DNA from 4 places in the Streptomyces sp. NPDC001137 genome. Region 3 is predicted to be linked to each of the others. Evidence: riboswitches for the same ligand, from Rfam matches in the RefSeq annotation. Region 3 holds a riboswitch; each other region holds the start of a gene.
What was found. Region 3 has a riboswitch for cyclic di-AMP ahead of ABT254_RS01430 (C40 family peptidase). Riboswitches for the same ligand answer to the same signal wherever they lie in the genome.

Region 1 (7,771 bases), on a different contig from region 3:
CCCGCTCGGCGAGATCGGTCATGCGCAGCCTGCCGTCCGGCGCCTCGGAGAGGTTGGCCAGGATGGAGTAGTACAGATGCGGCATGCCGGCGTCCTGCTGGAGCTGCCGGTCGATGGCGTCCTCCAGGAGGTGCGTCGCCGCGATGTACGCGCGCCAGGCGCGCTGCTCCTTCTCCGTGAGCCAGCGAGTCGTCATGCCACCAGTGTAGGTTTGTTTCAAACTTTAACCAAGCGTCCAGATCGCAGCCCGTCGTCCCAGCCTGACCGCCGCCGAGAGTGAGCGCATCCGATGCCGTACCCGTACGTCCTGCTGTCCGCCGCCGTCTCCCTCGACGGCTACCTCGACGACACCGGCCCCGAGCGCCTCCTGCTCTCCAGCCCGGCGGACTTCGACCGCGTGGACGAGGTCCGTGCCTCCGTCGACGCGATCCTCGTCGGCGCCGGCACGATCCGCGCCGACAACCCGCGTCTGCTGGTCAACTCGCCCGAGCGCCGCGCCGCCCGCGTGGCGGCCGGACAGCCGGAGTACCCGCTCAAGGTCACGGTCAGCGGCTCCGGCGACCTGGACCCCGACGCCCATTTCTGGCACACGGGCGGCGAAAAGCTCGTCTTCACGACCGACAAGGGCGCCGAGCGCGCCCGCGCCCTCGGTATCGCCGCCGACCTCGTCCCGCTCGGCCCCGACCTCGACTGGCGCCGCCTCCTGGAGCATCTGCACGAGGTACGCGGCGTGCGGCGCCTGATGGTCGAGGGCGGCGGCACGATCCACACCCAGCTCCTCCAGCAGGGCCTCGCCGACGAACTCCAGCTGGTCCTGGCCCCCGTCTTCGTGGGCGACCCGGACGCCCCCCGTCTCTTCGGCCCCGGCGCCTACCAGCCCGGCCGCCTGCGCCTCACGGAAACCCGCCGTATCGAGGACGTGGTCCTCATGCGCTACGAGCCCACGGCCCCCGGCACCGGCCCGCTCCCCACCGCCGCCGACCACCACTGGCTGGCCCTCGCCTGCGACCTCGCGGCCGAGTGCCCGCCCTCGCGCACCGCCTTCAGCGTCGGCGCGGTGATCGTCGCCGCCGACGGCACGGAACTCGCCCGCGGTCACTCCCGCGAGGGCGACGACCCGGTCGTCCACGCCGAGGAGGCGGCCCTGGCCAAACTGGACCCGGCCGACCCGAGGCTGGCCACGGCGACGGTGTACAGCAGCCTGGAACCCTGCGCCCATCGCGCCTCCCGCCCCAAGCCCTGCGCACGACTGATCCTCGACGCGGGGGTACGGCGGGTGGTCACGGCCTGGCGCGAGCCGGACACGTTCGTCGCGGGGGCGGACGGGAGCGGGCTGCTGGCGGGGCGCGGGGTCGAGGTGGTCGTGCTGGAGGAGTACGCGGGGCGGGCAAAGGCGCCGAACGAGCATTTGCTGGGGTGACTTGAGGGGAGTGACTCGGTGGGGGTGACTTGGGGGGTGATCTTTCAGCGCCGGTCGGCATCTCTCAGCCCGTCCGGCGTTTGAGGACGAGGCCGTTCAGGCCGAAGGGGAGTCTGCGGGCGCAGCCCCCAGCACCGCCCACCACACCCCCCGCACCGGCCGATCGGCCCAACAGATCCTGCGCCCAACTCCGCGAACGGCGACGCTGACCGTACCGGCCGGAGGCGATCGCGGAGGTAGAGCCAGTGAGGTCAGTTCCCAGACGTGCGGCGGCAGTTCTCCTCGTCCTCCTGCTGACGGCGCTCGTCGCCTCCTGCGGCACCGACCCGGGCACCCGCACCATGGCGAGGGCGCTGCCCCCGGGCGCACCGTTCACCCACCCCGGTGTCCTCGTCAGCCAGGCCCAGCTGGACGTCGTACGCAAGAACGTCATCGCGGGCAAGCAGCCCTGGCTGCAGGCGTTCCTCGACATGCGGGACAGCAAGTACGGCTCGTACAAGTACACGGCCCAGCCGACCGCGATCGTCAACTGTCCCTGGGGCGGCAAGGGCGCGAAGGGCTGTCTGGAGGAGCGGCAGGACGCCATCGCCGCCTACACGCAGGCCCTCCTGTACAGCGTCACCGGTCAGCGTGAGCACGCCGCCAAGGCCCGGGAGATCATGGACGCCTGGTCGGCGCAGCTGAAGCGGCACACGGCGCAGGACGCCCAGCTGCAGTCCTCCTGGGCCGGGTCGACCTGGGCGCGGGCCGCGGAGATCATCCGGTACGCACCGGGCGCCGGCTGGCCCGCCGACCGGGTACGGCGGTTCGCGGCCATGCTGCGCACCGCCTACCTCCCCGAGGTCACCAGGGACCTTCCCGACTACAACGGCAACTGGGACCTCGCGATGACCGACGCCGCCATCGGGATCGCCGTCTTCACCGACGACCACAAGACCTTCGACGCCGCCGTCAAACGCTTCCGGGGCCTGGTGCCCGACTACTTCTACCTGCGCAAGGACGGCAAGATCCCGCTCACCCCGGCCGGCTCCGACGCCAACACCGTGCAGAAGCTGGAGACGTACTGGTTCAAGGAGACGAAGTTCGAGGACGGGATCGCACAGGAGACCTGCCGCAACTTCAAGCACGTCGGCTACTCCCTCGCCGCCACCGCGCACATCGCCGAGACCGCCTGGCACCAGGGCGTCGACCTGTACGGCGACGTCAAGGACCGGCTGAAGGCGGCCCTCGACTTCCACGCCCGCTACGAGATGGGGGAGAAGCCCCCGCGGTGGCTGTGCGGCGGCAGGGTCGTCGGGAACATGGGCCCCGACCTGGAGGTCGTCCTCAACCACCTGGAGAACCGGCTCGGCACCCCCGTCCCGGCCGCCCACAAGCTGGTCGCGCAGACCCGCCCGGCCGGCACCGACGACCTCTTCGTCTCCTGGGAGACGCTCACCCACGCGGACAACCCGGCCGCCTGACGCGGGCCCCGCGGGCCCTTACGGACACCGGAAAACCCAGGTGAGCGGGGGCGGACGCAAACCCTGGCGCAGACAGCCCCGCGGATGGCGTATGCTGGTTACACAACGACGCGGGGTGGAGCAGCTCGGTAGCTCGCTGGGCTCATAACCCAGAGGTCGCAGGTTCAAATCCTGTCCCCGCTACTCAAGGCTCAGGGCCGGAGTCCAGTCACTGGACTCCGGCCCTGAGTGTTTCCCCCGGTCGGGCCATCCGGCTCGCCCCGCGCCGCCGTCCCGGGAAACCTGGAGCGGTGGAGCACGAGGGGCCGATCTCATACGCACGCACCTTCGTGCGGCTGCTCCCGGCACTGCTGATCGTCGGCGGGGCCTGCTACGACTACCTCACCCCGTCGCGGTTCACGGCGGGCCCCCTCTTCACGGCGGCCCCCCTGGTCGCCGCCCCGCTGTACTCGCGCCGGGGCACCGTCCTCACCGGCGGCGCGACCGTCCTGGTCGTCACCGCGATCCACGCCGAGGTGGGCATCCTCCTCCAGGTCGAGGCGGTGACCGAGCTGGCCACCGTGGCGACGGTCTCGGTGCTGGCCGTCCTCATCAACCTCCTCGTCCGCCGCAGCAGCGAGGAGCTCGCCTCGCAGCGCGAGATCGCCGAGGCCGCCCAGCGCGCCGTGCTGCCCGAGCCCGCCGAGCGGATCGGAGGGTTCGCGATCGCGGCACGGTACGAGGCCGCGCAGGCGGACGCGTCCATCGGCGGCGACCTGTACGCCGTGCAGGACAGCCCGCACGGCGTACGGCTGGTCGTGGGCGACGTACGCGGAAAGGGGATGGGGGCGGTGGCCGCTGTGGCCGTCGTCATCGGGGCCTTCCGGGAGGCCGCCGAGCAGGAGGCCACGCTGGAGGCGGTCGCGCAGCGGCTGGACCGGGCGCTGGAGCGGGAGGCCGCGCGGCGCGCGGGGATCGAGCTGTTCGAGGGGTTCACGACCGCCGTGCTCGCCGAACTCCCGCACGGCGAGGGCGTCGTACGCATCGTCACCCGCGGCCACCCGCCCCCGCTGCTGCTGTGCCCCGACGGCACCGTGCGCACCCTGCACGCCCGCGAGCCCGCTCTGCCGCTCGGCATGGGCGGGCTCGGGAGCCGGCCCGACCGCGCGGAGGAGACGGCGTTCGGCAGCGGGGCCACGCTGCTGCTGTACACCGACGGACTGTCGGAGGCGCGGGACGAGCACGGGGTGTTCTTCGATCCGGCGGAACGACTCGCCGGCCGGGTCTTCCACGACCCCGCCGCGCTGCTCGTCACCCTCGCGCGGGAGGTGCGCAGGCATGCCGATGAGGCCATGACGGACGACATGGCGCTGCTCGCCGTAAGGCGCCCCTGAGCAGGTGCGGCCGGGCGCGACGAGGTGCGGCCGGTTGTGACCGGGTGTGATCGGGCGAACCCCCTCCGCATAACAACTGACAAACCGTCAATGTCCGTGGGATTCCTGAGGCGCGGTCAACTCGCCCGTTTTTCGCCGTTCATGCGCCGTACGTCCAGGTCGGAAAGGTTAATGATCAAGCGGAACACCTTGGAATCGGCACCCCGGGTCTATTAACGTTCGATAACGCAGCGCGGTCGTCCCAGCCGTCACAAGAGGCGGCTCCGTGCGCACGCGCCGAATCCCGCAAGGGAACCGGGGAACCACCACCCTGGGGTGAATCGCGCTGATACAGCCGTGGCAGCACGGCAGGTATACGCGCGTAGGAGACCTTCCTGCTCCGAACCCGTCAGCTAACCCGGTAGGCGAGAAGGAAGGAAAGGAGCACGCCCACGTGGCGTCCAACCCGCCTGCCCCGCAAGCCCCGTTCGTGCCGAGCACCGAGCCCTTCGGCTTCGCCGTCCGACGCACCGACGAGGGCCCCTGGGAGGAGTGGAATCCCACCGAGGACTCCATCGCCCCGGTACGCGGCCGGCACCGCGTCGCCAAGCAGCGCGGCGGGGGACTCGCCCGCAGCTCCACGGTCCTGGGCGTCGGCGTCATAGCCGCCGTCGGCGCGGGCGGCATGGCCAGCGCCAACACCGGCAAGCCGCCGGTGTCGATCTCCATGCCCGATCTCGCCTCCGTGGGCCATGTCTTCGACGGCGGCTCCGACGCCCCCAAGGGCTCCGCGACCGCGCTCAGCGATGTCGCCACCACCTCCGAGGGCAGCGCACAGGGTGCCAAGGGCGCCGGTGAGGCACTGCGCGACCGGATCATGGCGCAGGCCGAGTCGCAGCAGGTCCAGATCGACAGCAAGAGCCAGGCGGCCACCGAGGCGGCCCTCGCCAAGCAGATCGACGAAGCCGCCGCCGAGGCCGAGAAGGAGGCCGCGGCCAAGGCCGCCGCCGCGAAGGAGAAGGCGGAGGCGGACGCCAAGAAGGCCGCCGAGGCCGCGAAGCTCGCCGAGCTGGCCAAGCAGTTCAAGCTGCCGGTCGTGTCGTACACGATCACCGGCACCTTCGGTCAGGCCGGCTCCATGTGGTCCTCCGGCTACCACACGGGCCTCGACTTCGCCGCGCCCACGGGCACGCTCATCAAGGCCATCCACTCCGGCACCATCACACAGGCCGGCTGGGCGGGCTCGTACGGCTACCGCACGATCCTCACCCTCGACGACGGCACCGAGCTCTGGTTCTGCCACCAGTCGTCGATCAGCGTCAGCGTCGGCCAGAAGGTCAGCACGGGTGACGTCATCGGCCGCATCGGCGCCACCGGCAACGTGACCGGCCCGCACCTGCACCTCGAGGTCCACCTCGACGGCAATGCCACCGGCATCGACCCGATGACGTGGCTGCGCAGCAAGGGCCTCAACCCCTGACACCCGTACGCTCTCCGTCCGTACCCGGAGTGCCGTAGTCCGCTTGTTTACGGGATCTTTGCGCCCACTGCGGAAGAGCGGCCTCCTGGGCGGGCGTTGACGTAGACCATGACTTCTCCTTCTCTGCGCAAGCTGGGCTCCTCCGGCCTCGAGGTCTTCCCGCTCTCCCTCGGCGGCAACGTCTTCGGCTGGACCGCCGACGAGGCCACCTCCTTCGACGTGCTCGACGCGTACACGGCCGCCGGCGGCAACTTCGTCGACACCGCCGACTCCTATTCGTCGTGGGTCGACGGCAACCAGGGCGGCGAGTCCGAGACGATCATCGGCAAGTGGGTCAGGGCGCGCGGCAACCGCGACGACGTGGTCATCGCGACCAAGGTCAGCCAGCACCCAGAGTTCCAGGGCCTGTCCGCCGCGAACATCAAGGCCGCGGCCGAGGCGTCCCTGCGGCGCCTCGACACCGACTACATCGACCTCTACTACACCCACTTCGACAAGCCCGAGGTGCCGGTCGAGGAGATCATCGGCGCGCTCGACGAGCTGGTGAAGGCGGGCAAGGTCCGGCACATCGCCGCGTCCAACATCTCGCCCGACCGGCTCCGCGCCTCCCTGGAGTTCTCCGACCGCGAGGGCCTTGCCAAGTACGTGGCCCTGCAGCCGCACTACAACCTGGTCTCCCGCGACACGTACGAGGGCGAGCTGCAGGAAGTGGCCGCGCGCTACGGTCTGGCCGCCGTCCCGTACTTCTCCCTCGCCTCCGGCTTCCTCACCGGCAAGTACCGGCCCGGCGCGACGGTCGACAGCCCGCGGGCGGGCGGCGCGGCCAAGCACCTGGAGTCCGAGCGGGGGCAGCGGGTCCTGACCGCCCTCGACGAGATCGCCCAGGCCCATGACGCCCCGGTCGCCACGGTCGCCCTGGCCTGGCTCGCGGCCCAGCCGACGGTCGCCGCCCCGATCGCCTCCGCGCGGACGGTGGAGCAGCTCCCGGCGCTGCTCGCGGTGGGCGAACTGACGCTCACCGACACCGAGGTCGCCCGCCTGACGGAAGCGTCGGCCTGACCGCCTCGGGTCCTACGACCGGTACGGGTTGTACGCGGGATTCGGCACCGCCGGGTACCCGTACGCCCCGTACACCGGCCAGGGCGGCGCCGCCACCGGCACCGGGGGCGCCGTCATCCGTGCCGCGTGGTCCAGCGCCGGGCGGGCCACCTCCCGGCGCCGCCACAGCTCGTACAGCAACTCGCGTTCCCTGACGACGAAGTCGGCACCGGCGCGGCCACGGCGCCCCCGGTGCCGCAAGAAGGCCAGGGAGGTCGCGTACGCCTCGTACTGGGCGACCTCGCGTGCGGCGGGCTTGCCGAGGTGGCGGGCGGCGTGTTCGCGGGCCAGCCGGCGTGCCCGCATCGAACCGAGGGCATAGGGCTCGGCGGGGGTGAGCCAGCCCGCGACGGCGTAGGCGGGCAGTTCCTCTCGCACGGTGCGCAGTTCGCGCTGGCGGGTCCAGATCACCAGCCAGGTCAGCAGGCCGAACGCGGGGACCATGAAGGCCGCGTACACCGCGAAGAAGCCGTACTCGCCGAAGTCCGAGGAGCCGTTCCAGATCGCGTGCATGCTCATCGCGAGCAGCAGGCCGAAGAGCGGGACGAGGACCCGCCGCAGGTGCTGGCGCTCCGCGGAGAGCGCGGCGATGCCGAAGCCGATGCCGGTGAGCACGGTGAACAGCGGGTGCGCGAACGGGGACATGATGATGCGCACGAAGAACGTCGCCGCGGTGACGGAGGCGATGCCGCGGTCGCCGTTGAGCTGGTCGGTGCCGAAGGCGGTGCCCAGGTAGAGGATGTTCTCGGTGAACGCGAAGCCGGTGGCGGTGACCCCGGCTATCACCACCCCGTCGACGATCCCGGTGAAGTCCCGTCTGCGGAACAGGAAGACGAGCAGCACGGCGGCCGCCTTCGAGGACTCCTCGACTATGGGCGCTATGACGGTCGCGCCGAGGGTGTCCGCGCTGGACGGGTCGGCGGTCGCCGTCGCTATCCACTTCGTGGCGAAGCTGTTG
Region 2 (7,771 bases), on a different contig from region 3:
TCCGAGTCGTACTCGGGCAGTTCCTGAGCGATCGCCGACACGGTCGTGACCGACCCCGCAAGCCCGACCAGCGTGCGCGCCTCGCGCAGCGGGACCGTCTCCTCGGCGAGGTCCAGGGCCCGCTCGATGTCGGCCCGCATGGCCGCGATCTGCTCCCCGGTGGGCGGGTCGGTGACGGCGCCGTCCCGGACGAGATGCCGCTCGGTCATCCGCACGCACCCGACGTCGACGGAGCGCGCCGCGCGCACATGGTCGTCGCCCACGACGAACTCGGTCGAGCCGCCGCCGATGTCGACCACCAGGTAGGGACGGTCGAGGTCGTCACGCCCCTTCAGTTCCTTGGTCGCCCCGGTGAAGGAGAACTCGGCCTCCTGCTCGCCGGAGATGACCTCGGGCTCGACACCCAGGATGTCCACGACGCCCCGTACGAACTCGTCGCGGTTCGAGGCGTCCCGGGAGGCCGACGTGGCCACGAACCGCACCTTGTCGGCGCCCAGTTCACGGATCACCTCCGCGTACTCCCAGCAGGCCGCGAAGGTCCGCTCCAGCGCCTCGGGGGCCAGCCGCCCGGTCCGGTCCACGTCCTGGCCCAGCCGCACGATCGTCATGCGCCGGTCGAGCTCCAGCAGTTCACCGGTGACAGGGTTCACGTCGGCGACGAGCAGACGGATGGAGTTCGTACCGCAGTCGACGGCGGCGACCCGGCTGAACCCCTCGGCGACCACCGGCTTGTCCGCGAAGAAGCCGCTGCGGGCCTCGGCGGGGTCGGTGACCTCGCCCTCCTCGCCGGGGAGCTCGTCCGCCGGGTCGGGGGCAGCGAGCGGCTGCACGCACGGGCCCTTCAGCCACCACTCCGGCAGCATCGCGATCGCCTCGTCGCCCAGCGGGTTGACGCCGGGGCCCGCGGCCAGCGAATGGCCCACCAGCACGTGCAGGCACTTCACCCGGTCGGGCATGCCGCCCGCGCTGGGGAAGCCCTCCAGGACCTCGATGGCGTCACGGCGCGCGAGGTAGTCCTCGTGCGCGGCGCGGTAGGCGGCGGCCAGCTCCGGGTCCGTCTGGAGCCGCTCCGTCATCTCCTTCATGACGCCGTTCGCCTCCAGCGTGCCGATCGCGGAGGCGGCACGGGGGCACGTCAGGTAGTACGTCGTCGGGAAGGGCGTGCCGTCCGGCAGGCGGGGGGCCGTCTCCACGACGTCCGGCCGGCCGCAGGGGCAGCGGTGCGCGATGGCGCGCAGCCCGCGCGGCGGCCGCCCGAGCTGCTGCTTGAAGGCCTCGACGTCGGCGTCGGTGGGCTCGGTGCGCGGGGTGGGCGGCGGGGGCGTATCCATGCCTGTACTGAATTCCTCTGTCGGTTCACTGGGCGGAGGCGTCGGACTTGTCGACCCCGTCCCAGACGTTCGTGTACCAGGGGCGGTGGCCCGCGCCCTGCTCGAAGCGCGACTGCTTGGCCACGCTGGGGTCGATCACGACGTAGCTCGTCTCCCCGGGCAGCACATAGTGCAGCCGCAGCCGGATCTGCTGCTCGGCGTACTCGTCGTCCTGCCAGCGCGCCTTCAGGTCGCGCAGCTGCTCGACCCGCGCCCTGGCCTGCTCCCTCTGCCGCTGGAGATCGGCGATCTGGGAGCGCTGGGAGACGTACTGCCTTATGGGGTACGCCAGGGCCACCACCATCGAGCACAGCACCAGGGCGAGCAGCGCCGCCCGGCCGGTCAGCCGCGACCGCCGGGCCTGCCGCTTGGTCTGGGAGCGGTAGACCCGGGCCGCCGTCTGCTCGCCGAGCAGCCTGATCCTGGTCGCGGTGGAGAACCGGTCCCGGTCCTTCACGGCCATGTCGCCGCCTCCCGTCACACGTGCGTACGTCCCCGCACACGGTACGGGACCGGTACGGGGACGTACGTACGACTGGCTAAGGCTTAGCCCAGGAAGGCTCAGCCCTTGAAGCGGGGGAAGGCGCTGCGGCCCGCGTACTCCGCTGCGTCGTCGAGGATCTCCTCGATGCGCAGCAGCTGGTTGTACTTGGCGACACGGTCCGAGCGGGCCGGGGCGCCGGTCTTGATCTGGCCGCAGTTCACCGCGACGGCGAGGTCGGCGATGGTGACGTCCTCGGTCTCACCGGAGCGGTGGGACATCATGCACTTGAAGCCGTTGCGCTGGGCCATCTCGACGGCGTCCAGGGTCTCGGTCAGCGAGCCGATCTGGTTCACCTTGACGAGCAGGGCGTTGGCGGTGCCCTCCTCGATGCCGCGGGCGAGGCGCTCCGGGTTGGTGACGAAGAGGTCGTCGCCGACGATCTGGACCTTGTCGCCCAGCTTGTCGGTGATGACCTTCCAGCCCGCCCAGTCGTCCTCGAACAGCGGGTCCTCGATGGAGACGAGCGGGTAGGCCGCCACGAGCTCCTCGTAGTACTCGGTCATCTCGGCGGCCGAGCGGGACTTGCCCTCGAACTCGTACTTGCCGTCCTTGTAGAACTCGGACGCGGCGACGTCGAGCGCGAGCGCGATCTGCTGGCCGGGGACGTAGCCGGCCTGCTTGATGGCCTCGATGATGAGGTCGAGCGCGGCACGGTTGGACTCCAGGTTCGGGGCGAAGCCGCCCTCGTCGCCGAGGCCGGTGGACAGGCCCTTGGTCTTCAGCACCTTCTTGAGGGTGTGGTAGACCTCGGCGCCCCAGCGCAGGGCCTCGGAGAAGGACTCCGCGCCGATCGGGGCGATCATGAACTCCTGGATGTCCACGTTGGAGTCGGCGTGCGAGCCGCCGTTCAGGATGTTCATCATCGGCACCGGCAGCAGGTGCGCGTTCGGGCCGCCCAGGTAGCGGAAGAGCGGCAGGTCGCTGGCCTCGGAGGCGGCGTGGGCGACGGCGAGGGAGACGCCGAGGATGGCGTTGGCGCCGAGGGAGCCCTTGTTGTCGGTGGCGTCCAGGTCGAACATGGCCTGGTCGATCAGGCGCTGCTCGGTGGCGTCGTAGCCGACCAGCTCGGGGCCGATCTGCTCGATGACGGCGAGGACGGCCTTCTCGACACCCTTGCCCTGGTAGCGGTTGGGGTCACCGTCGCGGAGCTCGATGGCCTCGAAGGCGCCCGTGGAGGCGCCGGACGGGACGGCGGCACGACCCGTGCTGCCGTCGTCGAGGCCGACCTCGACCTCGACCGTGGGGTTGCCTCGGGAGTCCAGGATTTCCCGGGCTACGACGACGTCGATGGACGGCACGAGCATCTCCTTCTTGGATGTGACACGGCTACGGCAGTAGCGCGGTGGCTCTGCGGGATGAGCCTAACCGCCCAAGGCCGATCGGCCACGTTGCCGACCACCTCTTGGGCAGAACCGAGAGTAAATTGTTTCCGAACGGAACAAAGAGCGGTGCAAAAAAGAACCCCGCTCCGGTGCGTACGGGGGAACACGCACCGGAGCGGGGAGCCCGCGAGGCTGTCACTTGAGGTGCAGCTGCTGACCCGGGTAGATGAGGTTGGCGTCGGAGACGATGTCCTTGTTCAGCTTGAACAGCTTCTGCCAGCCGCCCTTGACGCCGTGCTTCTCGGCGATCGAGCTGAGGGTGTCGCCCTTGACGACCTTGTACTCGCCGTCGCCCTTCTTGACCTTCTTGCCGGTCGGGGTGGTGACGGTCTTCGTGCTCTTCTCGGTCTTCGCGGCCGGGCGCTCGGCGGAGCGGGAGGCGGCCTGCGAGTCGCTGGAGCGGTTGGTGTTCGCGCTGGGGGCGCTGCCGTTGTAGGCGGCACCGGACAGGCCCGTACCGCAGACCGGCCAGGCGCCCTTGCCCTGGGAGGCGAGGACCTTCTCGGCGACGGCTATCTGCTGCGCCTTGCTGGCCTGGTTGGCCTGCGGGGCGTAGGCGGTGCCGCCGTACGCGGCCCAGGTGGAGGCGGAGAACTGCAGGCCGCCGTAGTAGCCGTTCCCGGTGTTGATGGACCAGTTGCCGCCGGACTCGCACTGGGCGACCTTGTCCCACTCGGAGGCGGTGGCGGCGGAGGCGTTGCCGGCCGCCATCAGCGGAGCGGCGATGGCGACGCCGGTGACACCGGCCAGCGCGGCGACGCGGGTGGCCTTGGACGGACGACGGTGCTTGCCCTTGCCGGAAAACAGCATGGTTCGATCCCCTCACCGACGCCTGCGAGGTGAGCTGTCGGGTTCGGGCCGGTTGAGTTGCCCGGCCGTGCTCTCGCTCTCACGAGACACGGCTACACCCCTAGCCGCCCGTCAACTGCCCGGGACGGCACCTACCTTGGGTCCCCCGCTCCTGCCTACGGCGCTTTACGCGACGACTGTTCCCGTACGACCGCTGGCAGGATTCGGCGTTGCGGCAGCCGGGGCTCGTGTTGACGAGCGGTGACGACGGTAGACACGCGCTCCGCCGAATTTCAAAGACGATCAGGGCTTCTGAGACTCATCCCACACTTTCACTAAACCGGACATTCGGTGGCGAAGTGTGACGTGAACTCCCGTTGTTTTTCGCCCTATTCGGCACCGAGTTTCAGGGTCTGACCGGCGAAGATGTGATTCGGGTCGGTACCGATGGCCTTCTTGTTCTCGGCGTAGAGCGCACGCCACCCGCCGTCCAGGTGAAGGGAGTCGGCGATGGAGGCGAGGGTGTCGCCGGCGTGGACGGTGTACGTGTCGTGCGTGCCGCCGTCGGCCTTGGTCGCATCGGCGGCCTTGCCTGCCGTCTCGTCGGCGCTGGCGCCGCGGTGGCGGCCGGTGCCGGTCGAGCCGGTCGAGCCGGTGTCGACGAGGGTCCAAGTGGACGCCGGGGGCTCGGGATTGTCCGAGTCGTCACCCTTCGCCTTGTCTGTCGGCGAGCTGTCGGCACCCTGTGAGCCGCCTGTGGCCTTCTTGGACGCAGAGGTGGAAGGCGAGGCGGATGTGCCGGATTCGGTGGAGTTGTCCCTCGCGCTCGCGGAGGTCGAGGGGGAGGCGCTGGACGACGAGCCGGAGGACGAATCCGACGAAGAGGACCCATCGGAAGCGCTGCCCGAGGAGTTGGAGAGACCGGTCCAGTCCGAAGACCCGGAGGAATCGGACGAACCGGAACCGCCGCCCAGCACACCGGTGTCGATGTCGGCCGAACCCGAGTCCTTGGTCAGCCCGGAGGTCAGCCCGCAGGTGTGGAAGGCGCCGACGCCCTGGTCGTCCAGGAGCTTCTCGGCGACGGCTATCTGCTGGTTGCGACTGGCGAGGTCGGCCCGGGGGGCGTAGTCGAGGCCGCCGTACTTCTCCCAGTTCTCCTGGGTCAACTTGAGCCCGCCGTAGAACCCGTTGCCGCCGTTCTCGCTCCAGGAGCCGCCCGTCTCGCACTGCGCCACCTTGTCCCAGGTGGTGCCGTCCGCGGCGCTCGCGCCGCCGGCGGCGAAGAGCGGGATCGCGATGGCGGAGCCGGTCACCCCGGCCGCGACGAGGATTGCCGGAGCCTGACGGGGGCGACGGTGTCGACCGTTCCCGGAGAGCATGCGGACGCCTTTCACAAGACAGCAGTGACCGCGCGGCGCATGACACCGACAGGCGTTCGATACCACCGCGCTGGTCCGTGAACGTATCCGCTGCCGATCACTTGTCACAAGTTAATGCCGCGTAGATCACGTGAAGATCACAGACTTGAACGCACGTCATCTTTGACCGGTTCGCCGCGGCGGCGCATCCGCCGGCGGGCTGCGGCTACGGTCGTCCTGTGAACGTCCCGAACACCGCACCCGAACTCTTCACCTGGGAATTCGCCGGCGACCCGTATCCGGCCTACGCCTGGCTGCGCGAGCACTCCCCCGTCCACTGGACGAAACTTCCCAGCGGGGTCGAGGCATGGCTGGTGACCCGCTACGCCGACGCACGTCAGGCGCTCGCGGACGGGCGGCTCTCGAAGAACCCCGAGCACCACGCCGAGGACGCGCAGGGCAAGAGCAGGACCGGCATTCCGGGTGAGCGCAGCGCCAACCTCATGACGCATCTGCTCAATATCGACCCCCCGGACCACACCCGGCTGCGCCGTCTCGTCTCCAAGGCGTTCACCCCGCGCCGGGTGGCCGAATTCGCGCCGCGGGTGCAGGAGTTGACGGACGACCTCATCGACCGGTTCGCGCCGCACGGCGAGGCCGATCTGATCCACGACTTCGCCTTCCCCCTCCCCATCTACGCGATCTGCGATCTGCTCGGCGTCCCGCGCGAGGACCAGGACGACTTCCGCGACTGGGCGGGGATGATGATCCGGCACGGCGGCGGTCCGCGCGGCGGTGTCGCCCGCTCCGTGAAGAAGATCCGCGGCTATCTGGCCGAACTCATCCACCGCAAGCGCGGCGACCTCGGCGAGGACCTGATCTCGGGTCTGATCCGCGCCTCCGACCACGGCGAGCACCTCACGGAGAACGAGGCCGCCGCGATGTGCTTCGTGCTCCTCTTCGCCGGCTTCGAGACCACCATCAACCTGATCGGCAACGGCACCTACGCGCTGTTGCGCAATCCCGGGCAGCGGCAGCGGCTCCAGGAGTCGATCGGGCGCGGTGAGAGCGCACTGCTCGACACCGGTATAGAGGAGCTGCTCCGCTACGACGGTCCCGTGGAGCTGGCCACCTGGCGCTTCGCCACCGAGCCGCTGACCATCGGCGGACAGCGCATCGCCACCGGCGACCCCGTCCTGGTCGTCCTGGCCGCGGCGGACCGCGACCCGGCCCGCTTCACGGAGCCCGACACGCTCGATCTCTCCCGCCGGGACAACCAGCACCTCGGATACGGCCACGGCATCCACTACTGTCTCGGCGCCCCCCTGGCCCGGCTCGAAGGCCGTACCGCCCTGGAGACGCTGCTGCGCCGGCTGCCCGATCTCGAGCTCGCCGCCGACCCCGCCGAGCTGCGCTGGCGGGGCGGGCTCATCATGCGCGGGCTACGAGACCTGCCCGTGCGGTTCACCGCCGCCTGACCGGTCGCGGCCCTCCGTCTCCCTGATCGCGTCCCGGTAGGCCCGGGCGGCCGCCCGCAGCGCGGCCTCCGGGTCCACGCCCGCCGCCTCGGCGCGCACCGCCAGCGCGAGCAACTCGTAACCGACGCCCTCGGCTTGGGGCAGCGGCACGTCCAGGCCGGCCGTCCGCACCCGCGAAGCCAGCTTCGCCGAGAGGGCCAGGCCCGGCTGGCCCAGCGGTATGCCCTCCGTCACCGAGGTGCGCTGCTTCTCGACCGCCTTGGTGCGCAGCCAGTGCTCCTTGACCTCCTCGGGCGTGGCGGCGGTCTCGTCGCCGAAGACGTGCGGGTGGCGGTGGATGAGCTTGGTGACGATGCCGGCGGCCACGTCGTCGACGGAGAACGGGGCGTCCGCGTCCTCCTCGGCTATCCGGGCGTGGAAGACCACCTGGAGCAGGACGTCGCCCAGCTCCTCGCGCAGTTCGTCGCGGTCGCCCTCCTCGATCGCCTCGACGAGTTCGTACGCCTCCTCGATGCCGTACTTCGCCAGCCCCTTGTGGGTCTGCTGGGACGACCACGGGCACTCGGCGCGGATGCGGTCCATGACCTGGACGAGGTCCAGGAGGCGGGCGCCGGGGAGGTCGTAGGAGGCCGGGAGCAGCTCCAGCTCCGGCATCTGTATCCGTCCGGAGCCCGCCAGCCGGGCCAGCCCGTCGGTGAGGGCCGGCTCGCCCTCGCCGGTCGCGACCACCACGACCGTACGGCCGCCCGCGCACGCGTCGACCAGATCCTCGGCGGTGGGCGCGGCCTCGTCGACCCGGATGCCCGCCTCCCGCAGATACGGCAGCTGCGGGTGGGCGCCGTCCGAGCAC
Region 3 (7,771 bases):
CGAGCCGGCGAGCGCCGAGATGGCGAGCGCGCCGCCCGCCACCCACTGGTCGCCCGGCCCCTCCGTCACCTGTCGCAGATCGAAGAGGGCCAGCACGCAGCCGTAGAGGACGAGCCCCAGCCAGAACAGCGCGAGCGCCGCTTGCGCGAGCCATGCCGTCGCCCGGGCACCGGCGAGCGTGGCGCCGAGCACCGCGAGGCCCTGCGTGGCCACGCAGCACAGGAACACCGCGCCCGGCATACGACGCCGCCAGTGCCGTGCGACCTGCACCAGCAGCAGCGGCCACAGCACGGCCCCCAGGGCGAGCAGGGCCGCCGCGAGGGTCTGCCGTCCGAGGGCGCAGAACCGGGTCCCGAGCACGGTGGTCGCCGCGACGGCGGTCAGCGCGCCCGGCGTCCCCGCCTCCCTCCGCCACCTCGCCGGTTCCCGCACGAGACGGACACCGAAGCCTGCCGCAAGCACCACCCAGGCGACACAGGCCAGGCCCAGGGCGACCTGTGACAGCACCTCGTGTCCCGTCAGATGCAGTCCGACCGACACAATGCCGGTCGCCATCACGGCGGCCCCGGCCGCCGGTGAGCGCCGCGCCCACCAGGCGCGGAGGAAGGTCGGGCCGGACTCGGGGCCGATGCTGCCGGGCATGGGGCCGATGCTAGGGAGTGCGGCGCGGGTTCAGGGCGGGCCACGCGCGCGTGCGTCACAAACTGCCCCGCACGCGCGCGTGCACTGCTTCCCGGTGCCTCAGGCGGGCCGCACCACGCTGTGGATGATCGATGCGCCGCCGTAGTAGATCGACTCCTCGCGGACGTAGGCGCCCGGCTTCGGGGCGTGGATCATCATGCCGTTGCCGATGTAGACGCCGACGTGGCTGATGTCGTCGTAGAAGAAGATCAGGTCGCCGGGCTGCGCGTCGGTGAGGGAGACCGTGGTGCCGGCGTTCACCTGGTCGTAGGTGGTGCGCGGGAGGTCGACGCCCGCGGCCTTCCAGGCGGCCTGGGTGAGGCCGGAGCAGTCGTAGGAGTCGGGGCCGGTGGCACCCCAGACGTACGGCTTGCCGATCTGGGCGCGGGCGAAGGCGAGCGCCTTCTCGGCCTTGGTGGCGTACGAGGAGTCGCCGGCGGAGGTGGATCCCGTGCCCGCGGAGGAGCCGCTGTCCTGGGCCGCGGCCTCTTCCCTGGCCTTCTCCGCCGCCGCTTGCTGCTTCGCCAGTTCCGCGGCCTTGCGGGCGGCCTCCTCCTCCTTCTGCTTCTGGATCGCCGCGAGCCGGGCCTTCTCCTCGGCGGTCAGCTTCGACAGCAGTTCGCGCGCGTCGGAGAGCTTCTTCTGCACCGTGGACTTGGCGGTCTGCAGGTCGCTCTGTGTCTCGGTGAGCGTCTGAAGGCTCCTGGAGGCCTCCTCGCGCTTCTTCATCGTCGCGGACTGCTGGGTGAAGTAGTCGTCGACCGCGCTCTTCTGACGGGAGGTCAGCCGCCCCATGAGCTGCGTCTGGTCGAAGTAGTCCTGCGGGGAGTCCGCGAGCAGGAAGGTCGCCGTGTCGGGTGCGGCGGCTCCGGTCCGGTACTGGGCCGCGGCGAAGGAACCGAGCTGCTCCCGCTCTTCGTTGAGCTTCTGCGTGCGCTTGGCGACGTCGTCGAGGAGGGTGTCGACGTTCTTGCGCTGCTTCGTGGTCTTCTCTTTGGCCGCGTTGTACTTCTCGGTGGCCGACTCCGCCTGGCGGTAGAGGTCGTCGACCTTCTTCTCGACCTCTTCGAGGCTGGGCTTGCCGTCGGCGGCGGGGGCGGCGTTCGCCGACTGGGACAGCAGGGCCACCGAGGTGAGGGCGGCCGTGGCGAGGGCGGGGGTGCGTATGCCTGCTACGCGCGTACCCGCGGGGCGCGACTTGCGGTGCGACGCCAAGGGAGGCGACTCCTTCCGTCTTCCGCCTACCGAGTTAGCTGTCGGGTTCGGGCGGGTGCTTCGGAAGGGTTGCCCTACGGTCCGTGCCTCGAAAGGGAGGACCGATTCACCCCAAGGTCGGTGTGGGTCCCCGGCTCCGGATGCGCGGCGGCGCCCCGGACTCGGCGGTGGCCGCGCGGCCCGGCGACGTTCGCCGGTGGGGGTCGTGCGGCCTGCCGGAACGGTAGCCAACCCGTGTGGCCTCTGTGAAGGTTGATGTTCGATATGCCCGATACATTTTCGTGACCTTTGGTCAGCGGGCCGCACACGGGCGTCAGTCCGGGTAGGACTGTGACGGCTTGTGCGTGTTCTACCGGATCGGTGGCAGCTGTCCACTTCGGTGGCTGCCTCGACCTGTTCGATTACGGACCGTGATGGCGCGGTTCTCGAGGGACACCTCGCGGCCAGGTCCGGAGGAATCGGGGATTCCGCGGCCTGCGAGGCCCGGGGGAGTCGGCGGATTCCGGCGATGTTCTCAGGGCGGCGGCGGGCTGTCAGTGGGGCGCCCTAGACTCGGAGAGCGATGAGCAGCCTCTTTGACGACAGCTTCCTGGCGAACCTCCAGGCCCCCCGCGGGCACGAGGAGGAACCTCCGCCGCCGCCCGAGGACGATCACGGACCGGAGCCGGTCCCGGACGATCTGTTCGGCGGGAAGTTCGACGTGCCCCCGGACAGGGATGCCTACTACCGCAACGGCACCCCTCGCCCGGCGATCGACCCGGCCGCGCTCCTGGACGGGCTGAACGAGAACCAGCGCGCGGCCGTCGTCCACTCCGGCACCCCCCTGCTCATCGTGGCCGGCGCCGGCTCCGGCAAGACCCGCGTGCTCACCCACCGCATCGCCTACCTCCTGGGCGAGCGGAACGTGCATCCGGGCCAGGTCCTCGCGATCACCTTCACCAACAAGGCCGCGGGCGAGATGAAGGAGCGCGTCGAGCAGCTCGTCGGCCCGCGCGCGAACGCGATGTGGGTGATGACCTTCCACAGCGCGTGCGTGCGCATCCTGCGCCGGGAGAGCAAGAAGCTCGGCTTCACCTCCTCCTTCTCGATCTACGACGCGGCCGACAGCAAGCGCCTGATGGCCCTGGTCTGCCGCGACCTGGACCTCGACCCCAAGCGCTACCCGCCGAAGTCCTTCAGCGCCAAGATCTCGAACCTCAAGAACGAGCTGATCGACGAGGAGGACTTCGCCGCCCAGGCCGCCGACGGCTTCGAGAAGACCCTCGCCCAGGCCTACGCCATGTACCAGTCGCGGCTGCGCGAGGCGAACGCCCTCGACTTCGACGACCTGATCATGACGACGGTCAACCTGCTGCGCGCCTTCCCGGACGTCGCCGAGCACTACCGCCGCCGCTTCCGGCACGTCCTGGTCGACGAGTACCAGGACACCAACCACGCCCAGTACGCGCTCGTACGGGAACTCGTCGGCACCGGCGCGCACGACGAGGACGTACCGCCGAACGAGTACGACCTGCAGCCCGCCGAACTGTGCGTCGTGGGCGACGCCGACCAGTCGATCTACGCCTTCCGCGGTGCGACCATCCGCAACATCCTCCAGTTCGAGGAGGACTACCCGAACGCGACGACGATCCTGCTGGAGCAGAACTACCGCTCCACCCAGACGATCCTCTCCGCCGCCAACGCGGTCATCGAGCGCAACGAGTCCCGCCGCCCCAAGAACCTGTGGACGAACGCGGGCGCGGGCGCCCGCATCACCGGCTACGTCGCCGACACGGAGCACGACGAGGCCCAGTTCGTCGCCGACGAGATAGACCGTCTCACGGACGCCGGCGAGACGAAGGCGGGAGACGTCGCCGTCTTCTACCGCACCAACGCCCAGTCCCGTGTCTTCGAAGAGGTCTTCATCCGCGTCGGCCTGCCCTACAAGGTCGTCGGCGGTGTCCGCTTCTACGAGCGCAAGGAGGTCCGGGACGTCCTGGCCTATCTGCGGGTGCTGGCCAACCCCGAGGACTCGGTGCCGCTGCGCCGCATCCTGAACGTCCCCAAGCGCGGCATCGGCGACCGCGCGGAGGCGATGATCGACGCACTCGCCCAGCGGGAGAAGATCAGCTTCCCGCAGGCGCTGCGCCGCGTCGACGAGGCATACGGCATGGCGGCGCGGTCGGCCAACGCCGTCAAGCGGTTCAATACGCTGATGGAGGACCTCCGGACGATCGTCGAGTCCGGCGCCGGCCCGGCGACCGTCCTGGAGGCGATCCTCGAACGCACCGGCTACCTCGCCGAGTTGCAGGCCTCCACCGACCCGCAGGACGAGACCCGCATCGAGAACCTCCAGGAACTCGCCGCCGTGGCACTGGAGTTCGAGCAGGAGTCCGGTGAGGGCGAGGAGCCCGGCTCTCTCGCCGACTTCCTGGAGCGGGTCGCGCTCGTCGCCGACTCCGACCAGATCCCCGACGAGGAGGAGGACGGCTCCGGAGTCATCACCCTGATGACCCTGCACACCGCCAAGGGCCTCGAGTTCCCGGTGGTCTTCCTCACCGGCATGGAGGACGGCGTCTTCCCGCACATGCGCGCCCTCGGCCAGACCAAGGAGCTGGAGGAGGAGCGGCGGCTCGCCTACGTCGGCATCACGCGCGCGCGTGAGCGGCTGTATCTGACCCGCTCGTCCCTGCGCAGTGCGTGGGGCCAGCCGTCGTACAACCCGCCCTCCCGGTTCCTGGAGGAGATCCCGGCACAGCACGTCGACTGGAAGCGGACGGGCGCCACCGCCCCGGTCTCCTCCGGCCCGGCGTCGGCCGTGGCGTCCTCGCTGTCGTCCTCCCGCTCGCGCTCGTCGGCGTCGGGTGCGTCCGGATTCGCCACGAGCCGGGCCTCCGAGAAGCCGGTGGTCTCGCTGGCCGTGGGTGACCGGGTCACACACGACCAGTTCGGACTCGGCACGGTCGTGGCGGTGAAGGGCACGGGCGGCAACGCCGAGGCGACGATCGACTTCGGCGACACCAAGCCGAAGCGCCTGCTGCTGCGGTATGCGCCGGTGGAGAAGCTGTAACAGGACCTGGGGGGCGCCGCCCCCGGGTCTCCTAAGTCGGGTCGAGCCCGTGGCTCCGCAGCCACGGCAGCGGGTCGATAGCCGAACCCCCGCCCGGCCGGACCTCGAAGTGCAGGTGCGGGCCGGTCGAGTTGCCGGAGTTCCCGGAGTACGCGATCGGGTCGCCGGCCTTGACCGTCGTACCGGAGGCGACGCGATAGCTGGAGAGGTGGCAGTACCACGTCTCCGTGCCGTCCTTCGCGGTCACTATCATCATGTTCCCGTACGCACTGTTCCACTGTGTGCGGACGGTGCCGTCGGTCGCCGCCATCACCGTCGTGCCGTACGAGACGGGGAAGTCGATGCCGGTGTGCACGGACATCCAGTTGATGCCGGCCTGGCCGAAGTAGGCGCTGAGCCCCTTCTGGGCGACCGGAAGGACGTACTTCGGGCGCAGCCGCTCCTTGCGGGCCGCCTCCGCTGCCGCCTTCTTCTTCTCGGCCTCCTGCTGGGCCCTGAGGTCGATGCGCTCCTGCGTACGGCTGGCCCGGTCGGCGAAGTCGTCGGCGCCTGCGGAGAGGCTCCGGAGCTGGGTGTCCAGCTTGTTGTTGGCGGCGGATGGTTTCACCGCATGTGCGTCCGACGCGGTCGTCGAGGTGCCCTGGTCGCCGGTGAAGGTCCCCACGGAGGCGGCGGCGATACCGGCCACGCCCATCACACACGCCGAGGGCACGGCGACGGTCAGCAGCGCGGACCGCTTGGCAGGCGCGCGACGGCGGGAGCGGGCCCCGCTGCGGGAGCCCGCGCGCGGGGCCGGAGCCGACCTGACCTCTTCCTGCTCGTCGAGGAGCGGGGCCACCGAGGGCAGCTCCCCGGTGGCGTTCGACTGGCCGCCGTCCGGGAGGGATTCCTCGTACGAAGCGTGCTCGGCCTGCTGCTCGTGGTCGTCGGCGGTTCCGGCGGGCGCGGCGGTGCCGTCGGCCTCGGGGCCTTCGGAATTCCACTGCGTGGCGTCGTACGCCCCCGTGTCGAAGGCCTGGGTGCCCCATTCCCACTGCTGGGTCTGGTCGGCGGTGCTGCCCGAATGGTCGGGCTGCAGCCAGGCGTTCGCATCCCACTGGCCTGAGACGTCGTGCCCGGTGGCCTGCGGTGGGATGACGGGAAGCGGCTGGTGGTCGGCGGCCCAGAGGGTCGTGTCGTACACGCCGGTGTCGTAGGCGGCATGGTGCTGTGCCGCGTACGCGTCGTAGTTCAGGGTCTGGTGCCCGCCCGTGGCCCACTGGCCGGAGTCGTACGAACCCGTGCTCTCGCCCGGGAGGCTGCCGAACAGGGGGTCTGCGGCGAAGGTCGCGGTGGCGTGACCGCCGGTCGCGAAACCACTGGAGTCGTAGCCGCTGTACGTGGTGAAGTCGCCGTACTGGGCTTCCTGCGTGCCGTACGACGCGTAGTGCGCCGAGGCGGCATCGGAAGCCGGAGCCGGGGTCATGGTCCCCGACGGGTGACGGTCGTTCACCAACTTCTCTTTCGCCTCGACAACAGGGGCTGCCAGAGCAGTGCGGTGACTGTACCCGGCGGTATACGGGCTCGACAATCTTCAACAGGTTTCGTGCGCGCAGGAAACGGGCATTCGGCCGTGTTTCGGGGGACGACGGGCACGGCTTTGGCCCTGTGTTCGAAGGATGTTCGAGGCCAAATGGCTGTCGGATAGCCGTGCGAGTGCTGTCGGGGTGCCGTTCCAGGGCCGTAAGCGGGCTGTGGGGGATGCGGCCGTGCCGGATGTGGCTGTGGATGGGCTGTAAGGGAGGGGGTCAGGCCACTGTCAGGCCGCCGGCGTGCGCGGCGGCTTCTGCTCCTGTTCCCTCGGCGTCGAGGGCCTGGCGTATCCCGGTCGCCACGGCGGGGTGCACGGGCAGGGCGAGATGCCCGATCCCGCTGACCCGTACGTTCTGCACCATCAGGTCGGGGTGGTCGATACAGGCGGTCTCCAGCGGGTCCATCAGGTGATCGAGGTCGCTCCAGAAACTCACGAAATGCGTACGGCAGCCCGGCGCGGGCCGGGTCAGCTCCTGGAGCAGCTCCGAGCCGGGGCGCATCTGGCGGACGATCGGGTGGGCGTTCGCCAGCGGCACCACCCGGGTGCCGGAGTGCGGGGTGCCGAGCGTCACCAGGGTGCGGACGCGGATGTCGCCGCCCAGCCGCTGCACGTAGTACCGCGCTATCAGTCCGCCGAGGCTGTGTCCGACGATGTCGACCTGCCTGCTGCCCGTGCGCTCGCAGATTTCTTCTATGTGCCGGCTCAGCAGCTCGGCCGCGGTGCGGATGTCGCAGGTCAGCGGCGAATAGTTGAGCGACTCGACCTGCTGCCTGCCGTGCTGGGCGAGGCTGCGGCGCAGCAGCACGAAGACCGAGCGGTTGTCGATGAAGCCGTGCAGCAGGACGACCGGGGGTTTGGTCCCGGTCGGCAGCTGTGCCGCGCCGTCCGCCGCCGGGAGCGGGACCGATGACCCCCGGCGTTCCTGGATGACGCCGGAGGGATAGAGGAGGAGGTGTCCCGCGAGGATCGCCAGTTCCAGGGCGGTCGCCTTCAGCAGGGCCAGGGAGAGTCCCGCCAGTCTGCTCGGGAGCAGTCGCTGGCAGAGCGGGAGACAGGGCAGCGCTGCCCTCGTGACCTTCATGGCCGACCTCCTGTCGGCACGCAGGAGGACGCCTCTGTCCCCCGTGTGCCCTCGTTGAGGCCGCGGAAGGCGGTCGACGGTCCTTCACGGCATCGTCGACACACCGCATCACCACGGCGCGCGGCCTGCGGCGCGGCGGTGCGGTGACCCCTTTGCGGCTCTCGTTGCGCGT
Region 4 (7,771 bases), 190 kb from region 3:
GCGCCGCAGGCCAGCAGCAGGGTGAGGGCCGCGGACCAGGCGGGCGCGGCGGTCAGGTCGTACGCCGCGGTCACGGCCGGCGGCGCCGGCGCGAAGACGTGGTCGCGGAAGGTGTGGAAGACGGCGGCCGCGCCCAGCACGAGCGCCGTCAGACAGCACAGCAGGACCGTGGCGACCAGGCACTGCCACACCCACAGCGCGACCACGGGCTCCCGCTCGGGCCACGCCGACCGCACCAGCGCACGCGGCACCGGCACGGCGGCCATCAGGGCGACGAGGCTCAGCAGGAGCAGACAGACGGTCATGCCACGGTCTCCGGATCCTGGTCGGAGGAAGGGGCGGGGCGCTCGGGTGGTGCGGCTCGGCGCACAAGGCGCCGCCGCCAGTATGACGGCGAACGGCCCAGGAGTCAGGGGACGACGGCCGTCCCGTACGACACACCTCGTACATCTCGCACGTCTCGTACGACCACCCGCACGACCCGTGCCGCCGCCGTCACGCCCCGCAACTCCCGCTCACTCAGTCGCGCTTGCCACGATCCGGCCGCTCACCTCGCCGAGGCCCACGCGGGTCCCGCCCGGTCCGGGCGCCCACGCCGACAACGTCACCACGTCCCCGTCCTCCAGGAACGTCCGCTTGCCCTCGGGAAGTTCCAGCGGATCCCGCCCGTTCCAGGTCAGCTCCAGCAGCGACCCGCGCTGCGCGGGCTCCGGACCGCTGACCGTGCCCGACCCGTACAGATCGCCGGTCCGCAGGGAGGCGCCGTTCACGGTCATATGGGCCAGCTGCTGCGCGGCCGTCCAGTACATGGTGGAGAACGGCGGCTCGGAGACGACGGAGCCGTTGATCGCGACGGAGATCCGCAGGTCGTACCCGCCGGGACCGTTGCCCGAGTCGGCTGCGTCGTCCAGATACGGCAGCAGCTGGTGGGTCCGCTCCGGCGGTGCCACCCGCGCGTCCTCCAGCGCGTCCAGCGGGGTGATCCACGCCGACACCGACGTGGCGAAGGACTTGCCGAGGAACGGGCCGAGGGGGACGTACTCCCAGGCCTGGATGTCCCGCGCGGACCAGTCGTTGAGCAGGCACAGACCGAAGACGTGCTCCCGGAAGTCGCCGAGCGCCACCGGCCGCCCGCGCTCCGAGGGCACACCCACCACGAATCCGACCTCGGCCTCGATGTCGAGGCGGACGGACGGCCCGAAGACGGGCGCCGCGTCGGCCGGGGCCTTGCGCTGCCCGGACGGCCGTACGACGTCCGTGCCCGACACCACGACCGTGCCGGACCGCCCGTGGTAACCGATCGGGAGATGCTTCCAGTTGGGCGTCAGCGAGTCCGTGGCGTCCGGGCGGAAGATCTGGCCGACATTCCGGGCGTGGTTCTCCGAGGCGTAGAAGTCGACGTAGTCCGCGACCTCGAACGGGAGGTGGAGCGTCACCGACGCCAGCGGATGCAGAAAGGCCCCGACCGCCTCCTGGTGCGCCGGTACCGTCACCCACGCCGTCAGCGCGCGGCGTACGTCCGACCAGGTGGTGCGGCCCGCGGCGAGCAGCGGGTTCAGCGAGGGCCGCGCGAGCAGGGAGGCGTACGGCGAACCGAGCGCCCGCGCCGCCGCGCCCGCGTCCAGGACATGCTCGCCGAGCCGGACGCCGACGGTCCGCTCCGTCGAGCCGGCGGGGGAGAAGACGCCGTACGGAAGGTTGTGCGGACCGAAGGGATCGCCCTCGGGGACATCGAAGGGGGGCATGGGGTGCTGCCTCACTCTCACTGTGTCGCGGACCGTCTGTCGTGTGCCACCTGCGCGAACCGTTACATGGCCGCTGTGTGGACGCGCCACACGTTACGGCCGGGTTGCCAGTCTTGGGCAGTGTCTAAAGAGTTTGCAATGTCCGAATTGGGCTTGTCGGACGTGGCAATTCCGGCTTAGCGTCCTTTGGGGGACACGGACGGGGTGGGTCCGGTCCGTAGGGGGGACGCGTGGGGGGACCCGTGGCCAGCAGCGCGCGCAGTGTGCCGTTCGCGGCCGACCGTGAAGTGCCGGGCCTGATCGTCAAGTTCGGCGACTACCCGCTGCACCACGGCGGTGTCGGTGCGATCCGCAGCCTGGGCCGTCTCGGCGTGCCGATGTATGCGATCGCCGAGGACCGTTACACACCCGCCGCCTCCTCCCGCTATCTCGAGAAAGCCTTCGTCTGGCCGACCACCGGCACGGAGGAACCCGCCCGTCTGGTGGAGGGCCTGCTGCGCATCGGGCGCCGCATCGGCCGCCCGGCCGTCCTCGTCCCGACCGACGAGGAGGCGGCGGTGCTGATCGCAGAGCACCAGGACGCGCTCGCCGGCCGCTTCCTGTTCCCACGGGTCGAGCCCGCCCTGCCCCGCCGCCTCGCGAGCAAGCAGGGACTGCACGAACTGTGCGTGGAACACGGCATTCCGAGCCCCACGGCCGCCTTCCCGCAGTCGTACGACGACATCGTCACGTTCGCCGAGAAGGCCCGCTTCCCGGTGGTCGCCAAGAACCGTGAGGCGTTCGTCCGCCGCAGGCAGCCGGCGGTGAACGGCACCACGCGGATCTCCACCCCCGAGGGCCTGCTGCGCCTCGCTCGGGACTGGGGCGAGTGCCCGGGGGTGATCCTCCAGGAGTACCTGCCGAGGGAGGACGCCGAGGACTGGATCGTGCACGCCTACTTCGACCAGGACTCCACCCCGCTGGCCATGTTCACCGGCGTCAAGGTGCGCTCCTGGCCGCCGCACGCGGGCATGACGGCGAACGCGTACGTCGTCGACAACCCGGAACTCGCGGACATCGCCGCGCGTTTCATCAAGCAGATCGGCTTCACCGGCATCATCGACCTCGACCTGCGCTTCGACCGGCGCGACGGACAGTACAAACTCCTCGACTTCAACCCCCGCATGGGCGCCCAGTTCCGGCTCTTCGAGAACGAGTCGGGGGTGGACGTCGTCCGCGCCATGCATCTGGACCTGACCGGCCGCTCCGTCCCGGAGGGGGAACAGCGGGCCGGCCACCGGTACATCGTGGAGAACATCGACCTGCCCGCCCTGCTCGCCTACCGCCGCAGCGGCTATACGACGCCGCACGCACCGGCGCGCGCGAGCGGGACGGAGCTGGCCTGGCTCGCGGGTGACGACCCGCTGCCGTTCCTCACGATGCTCGCGCGCTTCGTGCGGCCGGGCGCGAAGCACCTGTACCAGCTGTGGCGGACCAACCGCCGCGGCAGCACCACCAGTTCAGGCGGCTAGCCGACCGGTCGGCCGCCCGAGACGAACCACACGAAGTGACGAAGTGAGCGTCCTGGGGAGGGACTTCGTGATTCAACCGGTTGCAGTCATCGGCGCCGGGCCCTTCGGCCTGTCGACCGCCGCCCATCTCCGAGCACGCGGACTGCCGGTCCGTGTCTTCGGCGAGCCCATGGTCAGCTGGCGCGACCACATGCCCGCCGGAATGCTCCTCAAGTCGACCCCTGCCGCCTCCAGTCTGGACGCGCCGCAGCAGGGCCACACACTCGCAGACTACTGCGACGCCGCCGGCATCAGGCGGCTGGTGACGGACGAGGACATCATCCCCGTCGAGACCTTCATCTCCTACGGCGAGTGGTTCCAGCAGAAGCTGGTGCCCGAACTGGAGCGGGTGCGGGTGGTGTCGGTGGACCGGCGCAAGGGTGGTGGCTTCGAACTGAAGCTGGACTCCGGTGAGTTGTTCACCGCCCGCGCGGTCGTCGTGGCGACCGGTCTGTCCGGCCTCGCGTACCTGCCGGCCGAACTGGCCACCGCCGCGGCGGACGGACCCACCCCCACGGGCCCGGTCTCCCACAGCTCCCAGCAGCACGACCTGACGCGCTACGCCGGCAAGGAACTGATCGTGATCGGCGCAGGCCAGTCCGCGCTGGAGACGGCGGCGCTGGCGGCGGAGGCGGGCGCACGGGTGCGGGTGGTCTCCCGGGGCCGCGGCAGGGTCGCCTTCGGCGCACCGCCGTGGAAGCAGCCGAGGCTGCGCCCCGAGTCGCCCTTCGGCCGCGCCTGGTCCCTGTGGGCCCTCAGCTACTACCCGCACCCCTACCGCTACCTGCCGGCCGAGACCCGCCACTACCTGGTGCGGCGCGTACTCGGCCCGCTCGGCGCCTGGTGGCTGCGCGACCGCTTCGAGGGGAAGGTACAGGTCAGCGAGGTCGACCGGATCGTGCGGGCGGACGCGGCCGACGGCTGCTGCGAGCTCACGGTGCGCACCCACGCGGGCCGCGTCCAGGACATGTCCGCGGACCACGTCATCGCGGCCACCGGTTACCGGGTGGACATCGCGGCCATGGACTTCCTCGGCCACGAACTGCGCACGCGTCTCGCGGTGAGCCGCGGCACACCCAAACTGGGCGCGGGATACGTCTCCTCGGTCCCCGGCCTGTACTTCACCGGCCTGCCGGCCGCGGCGTCGTACGGCCCGGTGATGCGTTTCGTGTGCGGTACCGAGTTCGCCTCTCCGAGGCTGGCCAAACACCTGGCGGCAGCGCACGGCTAGGCCGGGGCCGCGGGCCCCGGCCTGATGATGAAGAGCCCACAAGGATAAGGGAGTTGGGCGAGGGACGGTGGAGCAACGGGCCGTCGTCCGGTTCGCGATGAGTCGGTGGGGCGTCCTGTCCGTATTCTCTGATCATGGCCGCACCCACCGCATATGCACTCATCGCCACCGACCTGGACGGCACGCTGCTCCGAGGCGACGACACGCTGTCCGACCGGTCCCTCGCCGCGCTCGCCCGGGTCGCCGGGGCCGGCGCCCGGCACCTCGTCGTGACGGGCCGGCCGGCCCCCAGGGTGCGGCCGCTCTTCGACCAACTGGGCAGCAGGGGGCTCGCGGTGTGCGGGCAGGGCGCGCAGGTGTACGACGTGGGCGCGGACCGTCTGCTGTGGTCCGTCACCCTGGACCGGGAGCTGGCCGAGACCGCCCTCGGCAAGATCGAGGCCGAGGTGGGCCAGGTGTACGCGGCTGTCGACCAGGACGGTGTGGAGGGCCTCACGCTCATCGAACCGGGCTACCTGATGCCGCATCCGACGCTGCCGGCGGTCCGGGTCGACCGGCGCGACGACCTCTGGTGCGAACCCATCAGCAAGGTGCTGCTGCGCCATCCCGCACTGTCCGACGACGAGTTGGCGGCGACGGCACGCTCGGTCGTCGGTTCGCTGGCCACCGTCACCATGTCGGGACCGGGGACCGTCGAACTCCAGCCATGCGGCATCACCAAGGCGACGGGCCTCGCACTGGCCGCCGCACACCTGGGACTCGGTCCTGAGCAGACGATCGCCTTCGGCGACATGCCCAACGACATTCCCATGTTCGACTGGGCCGCCCACGGCGTCGCCATGGCCAACGCCCACCCCGAACTCAAGGCGGTGGCCGACGAGATCACCCTGTCGAACGAGGACGACGGCATCGCCGTCGTCCTCGAGCGACTGTTCGTCGAGTTCGGGGAGCTCGACGAACTCGTGGAGCTCGGCCAGCTCGAGGGGCTGTGAGCGGTCGCACCCCGAAGGGGCGCGGGGCTGTATCCCTGTGCGGCTCCGCCGCAAAGCGCCTAGTAGGCGCCGAACACGTTGTCGATCGACCCGTACCGCGCGGCAGCGTACTTGCAGGCGGCCGTGATGTTTGCGATCGGGTCGAAGGGGTTCATCGCCGTGCCGGGCACGTGGTAGGCGAGGAATGTCGGGTCGATGACTTGCAGCAGCCCCTTGGACGGAGTGCCTGCGAGCGCGTTCGAGTCCCAGTTGTTGATGGCGGCCGGGTCGCCCGAGGACTCGCGGATGATGTTGCGGTAGATCCCGTTGTACGTCCCGGGGATTCCGTTCTGCTTCATGACCTGGAGGGCGCCCCTGATCCAGCCGTCGAGATTGTCGGCGTAGCCCATCGACTTCACGTTGGCCACGGTCGGGGTGGCGGCGGACGCGGTGTTCGCCCCGATGAGCGGAAGGGCGAGAACGGCGGCGCCGGTGCCGGTGACGGCGAGCTTGCGGGCGAGGCGGTTGCTTCTGGGACGGCGGTGCTGACCTGTTGCAGGCATGGCGGGATCCTCTCCGTCGCCTGCGAGGTGAGCTGTCGGGTTCGGGCGGGGAGATGCCCGGCCGCGCAGCCGTACGGCGACGCGGCTTCACCCCTAGCCGCACCGGGATGCCCGGTCCGGCGGCCTACCTGGTTCCCCCGCTCCTGCCGTGCGAGTGGTTCGGTCGATGGTCGTGCGCGGGCGGCGGCAGGATTCGGCGTCCGCCCGACAGGCCGGGAACGTATGCGAGAGCACATGGCGGGAACAAGTGTCGGGCTCACAGATCAGGCCTATTGACCTTGGTCTGAGGCTTATGGGGTGCTTGATCCTTTGCGGTTGCCAAGCCTCAACTCGCCTGCGGGGGTGGGGAAGCGGCGGGGGAATCGGCACCGCGCGTCCGTCGTGCCGTGTGAGTCAAGTCACCGGCATCCGCAAGAACGGCAAAAAGGGCAATGACCCCAACTCATAGTCAACCAGCCGCCCATCGCCTCATTGGGGGGCGAAAGCGGAACCTGTCATGTGGTGCACGTCGTTGTCATGACGGTCGCCCGTCGAGCACCCCGGGCCCGGGATCCGGAGGTCCTCGTGAGTCGTTTCGTGGGGGAAGGATGTTTCGGGCTCGTTCAAACGAGGGACACGCCGAGCGGCGCGCCGGGGACGAGCCGGGGGGTGCTCCGAGAGGCGGGTCGGCCGACACCCCGATAGACAAGTCGATAGATATCCGTTCTTATCGGTTGATCAAAAACATACCGGTCGTGATCCGATACCGCCCGGGCTGGACGGGTGGGTGGCATCGGTGATCGAAAGGTGACCGGATACGCTGACTTGAGTGATGTCAGCGACCTATCGACAAACCGTGTAACCGCCAGTAGACACCAGCAGACAGGAGACCCCTCGTGACCGTCGTCGGGCCGTTCGGGCTGAGCGTGCGGGACCAGGCTCTGGAAGCCGATGTCCAGGCCGGATTGGCGGCCGTCGAGGAAGGTTTGCTCGAAGCCACCAAGAGTGAGGTGCCCTTCATCACGGAGGCCGCCCAGCACCTGGTGCGGGCGGGCGGGAAGCGGTTCCGCCCGCTGCTCGTGATGCTCGCCGCCCAGTTCGGTGATCCGTATGCGCCGGGTGTCGTGCCGTCGGCCGTGGTGGTGGAGCTGACCCATCTGGCGACGCTGTACCACGACGACGTGATGGACGAGGCCGCCGTGCGGCGCGGCGTCGACAGCGCCAACACCCGCTGGGGCAACTCGGTGGCGGTCCTCACCGGCGACTTCCTGTTCGCGCGCGCCTCGCACATCCTCGCCGACCTCGGCCCCGAGGCGGTCCGGGTCCAGGCCGAGGCGTTCGAGCGCCTGGTCACGGGGCAGATCCTGGAGACGGCGGGGCCGCAGGACGGCCGGGACCCGGTCGACCACTACCTGGACGTGCTCGGCGGCAAGACGGGTTCCCTGGTGGCCGTGTCGTGCCGCTTCGGGGCGATGATGTCGGGCGCCGACGAGACGGTCGTGGACGTACTGACGCAGTACGGGGAGCGGCTGGGGGTCGCCTTCCAGCTGGCGGACGACGTACTGGACATCGCCTCCGAGTCGCGCGAGTCCGGGAAGACGCCCGGGACCGACCTCCGTGAGGGGGTCCCCACCCTTCCGGTGCTGCGACTGCGGGAGCGGGCGGCCCGGCTGGGGCTCGCCGAGGACATCGCCCTGTGCGAGCTGCTGGACTCCGACCTGAGCGACGACGC

Region 1: linked by a shared signal. The riboswitch ahead of ABT254_RS31280 (M23 family metallopeptidase) and the one ahead of ABT254_RS01430 (C40 family peptidase) in region 3 are both predicted to bind cyclic di-AMP.
Region 2: linked by a shared signal. The riboswitch ahead of ABT254_RS39965 (transglycosylase family protein) and the one ahead of ABT254_RS01430 (C40 family peptidase) in region 3 are both predicted to bind cyclic di-AMP.
Region 4: linked by a shared signal. The riboswitch ahead of ABT254_RS02355 (transglycosylase SLT domain-containing protein) and the one ahead of ABT254_RS01430 (C40 family peptidase) in region 3 are both predicted to bind cyclic di-AMP.

What each region holds. Positions count from the first base shown of each region.
Region 1 covers NZ_JBEPBA010000019.1:19,989-27,759, reverse strand. Annotated here, with positions in the region: gene ABT254_RS31305 (MarR family winged helix-turn-helix transcriptional regulator) at 1-196, opposite strand, end outside; gene ABT254_RS31300 (dihydrofolate reductase family protein) at 290-1,420, shown strand; gene ABT254_RS31295 (alginate lyase family protein) at 1,762-2,883, shown strand; tRNA gene ABT254_RS31290 (tRNA-Met) at 2,993-3,066, shown strand; gene ABT254_RS31285 (PP2C family protein-serine/threonine phosphatase) at 3,174-4,256, shown strand; cyclic di-AMP (ydaO/yuaA leader) riboswitch at 4,521-4,678, shown strand; gene ABT254_RS31280 (M23 family metallopeptidase) at 4,690-5,715, shown strand; gene ABT254_RS31275 (aldo/keto reductase) at 5,824-6,774, shown strand; gene ABT254_RS31270 (PrsW family intramembrane metalloprotease) at 6,787-7,771, opposite strand, start outside.
Region 2 covers NZ_JBEPBA010000030.1:13,221-20,991, forward strand. Annotated here, with positions in the region: gene ABT254_RS39945 (Ppx/GppA phosphatase family protein) at 1-725, opposite strand, end outside; partial or broken gene ABT254_RS39950 (DUF501 domain-containing protein) at 930-1,331, opposite strand; gene ABT254_RS39955 (FtsB family cell division protein) at 1,357-1,833, opposite strand; gene eno (phosphopyruvate hydratase) at 1,932-3,218, opposite strand; gene ABT254_RS39965 (transglycosylase family protein) at 3,432-4,106, opposite strand; cyclic di-AMP (ydaO/yuaA leader) riboswitch at 4,111-4,279, opposite strand; gene ABT254_RS39970 (transglycosylase family protein) at 4,475-5,464, opposite strand; gene ABT254_RS39975 (cytochrome P450 family protein) at 5,683-6,921, shown strand; gene ABT254_RS39980 (nucleoside triphosphate pyrophosphohydrolase) at 6,886-7,771, opposite strand, start outside.
Region 3 covers NZ_JBEPBA010000001.1:303,506-311,276, reverse strand. Annotated here, with positions in the region: gene ABT254_RS01435 (tellurite resistance/C4-dicarboxylate transporter family protein) at 1-642, opposite strand, end outside; gene ABT254_RS01430 (C40 family peptidase) at 742-1,896, opposite strand; cyclic di-AMP (ydaO/yuaA leader) riboswitch at 1,905-2,056, opposite strand; gene pcrA (DNA helicase PcrA) at 2,459-4,945, shown strand; gene ABT254_RS01420 (M23 family metallopeptidase) at 4,977-6,437, opposite strand; gene ABT254_RS01415 (lipase family alpha/beta hydrolase) at 6,733-7,599, opposite strand.
Region 4 covers NZ_JBEPBA010000001.1:494,611-502,381, reverse strand. Annotated here, with positions in the region: gene ABT254_RS02380 (M56 family metallopeptidase) at 1-305, opposite strand, end outside; gene fahA (fumarylacetoacetase) at 516-1,745, opposite strand; gene ABT254_RS02370 (carboxylate--amine ligase) at 2,009-3,256, shown strand; gene ABT254_RS02365 (FAD-dependent oxidoreductase) at 3,324-4,526, shown strand; gene ABT254_RS02360 (HAD family hydrolase) at 4,661-5,518, shown strand; gene ABT254_RS02355 (transglycosylase SLT domain-containing protein) at 5,578-6,060, opposite strand; cyclic di-AMP (ydaO/yuaA leader) riboswitch at 6,065-6,235, opposite strand; gene ABT254_RS02350 (polyprenyl synthetase family protein) at 6,936-7,771, shown strand, end outside.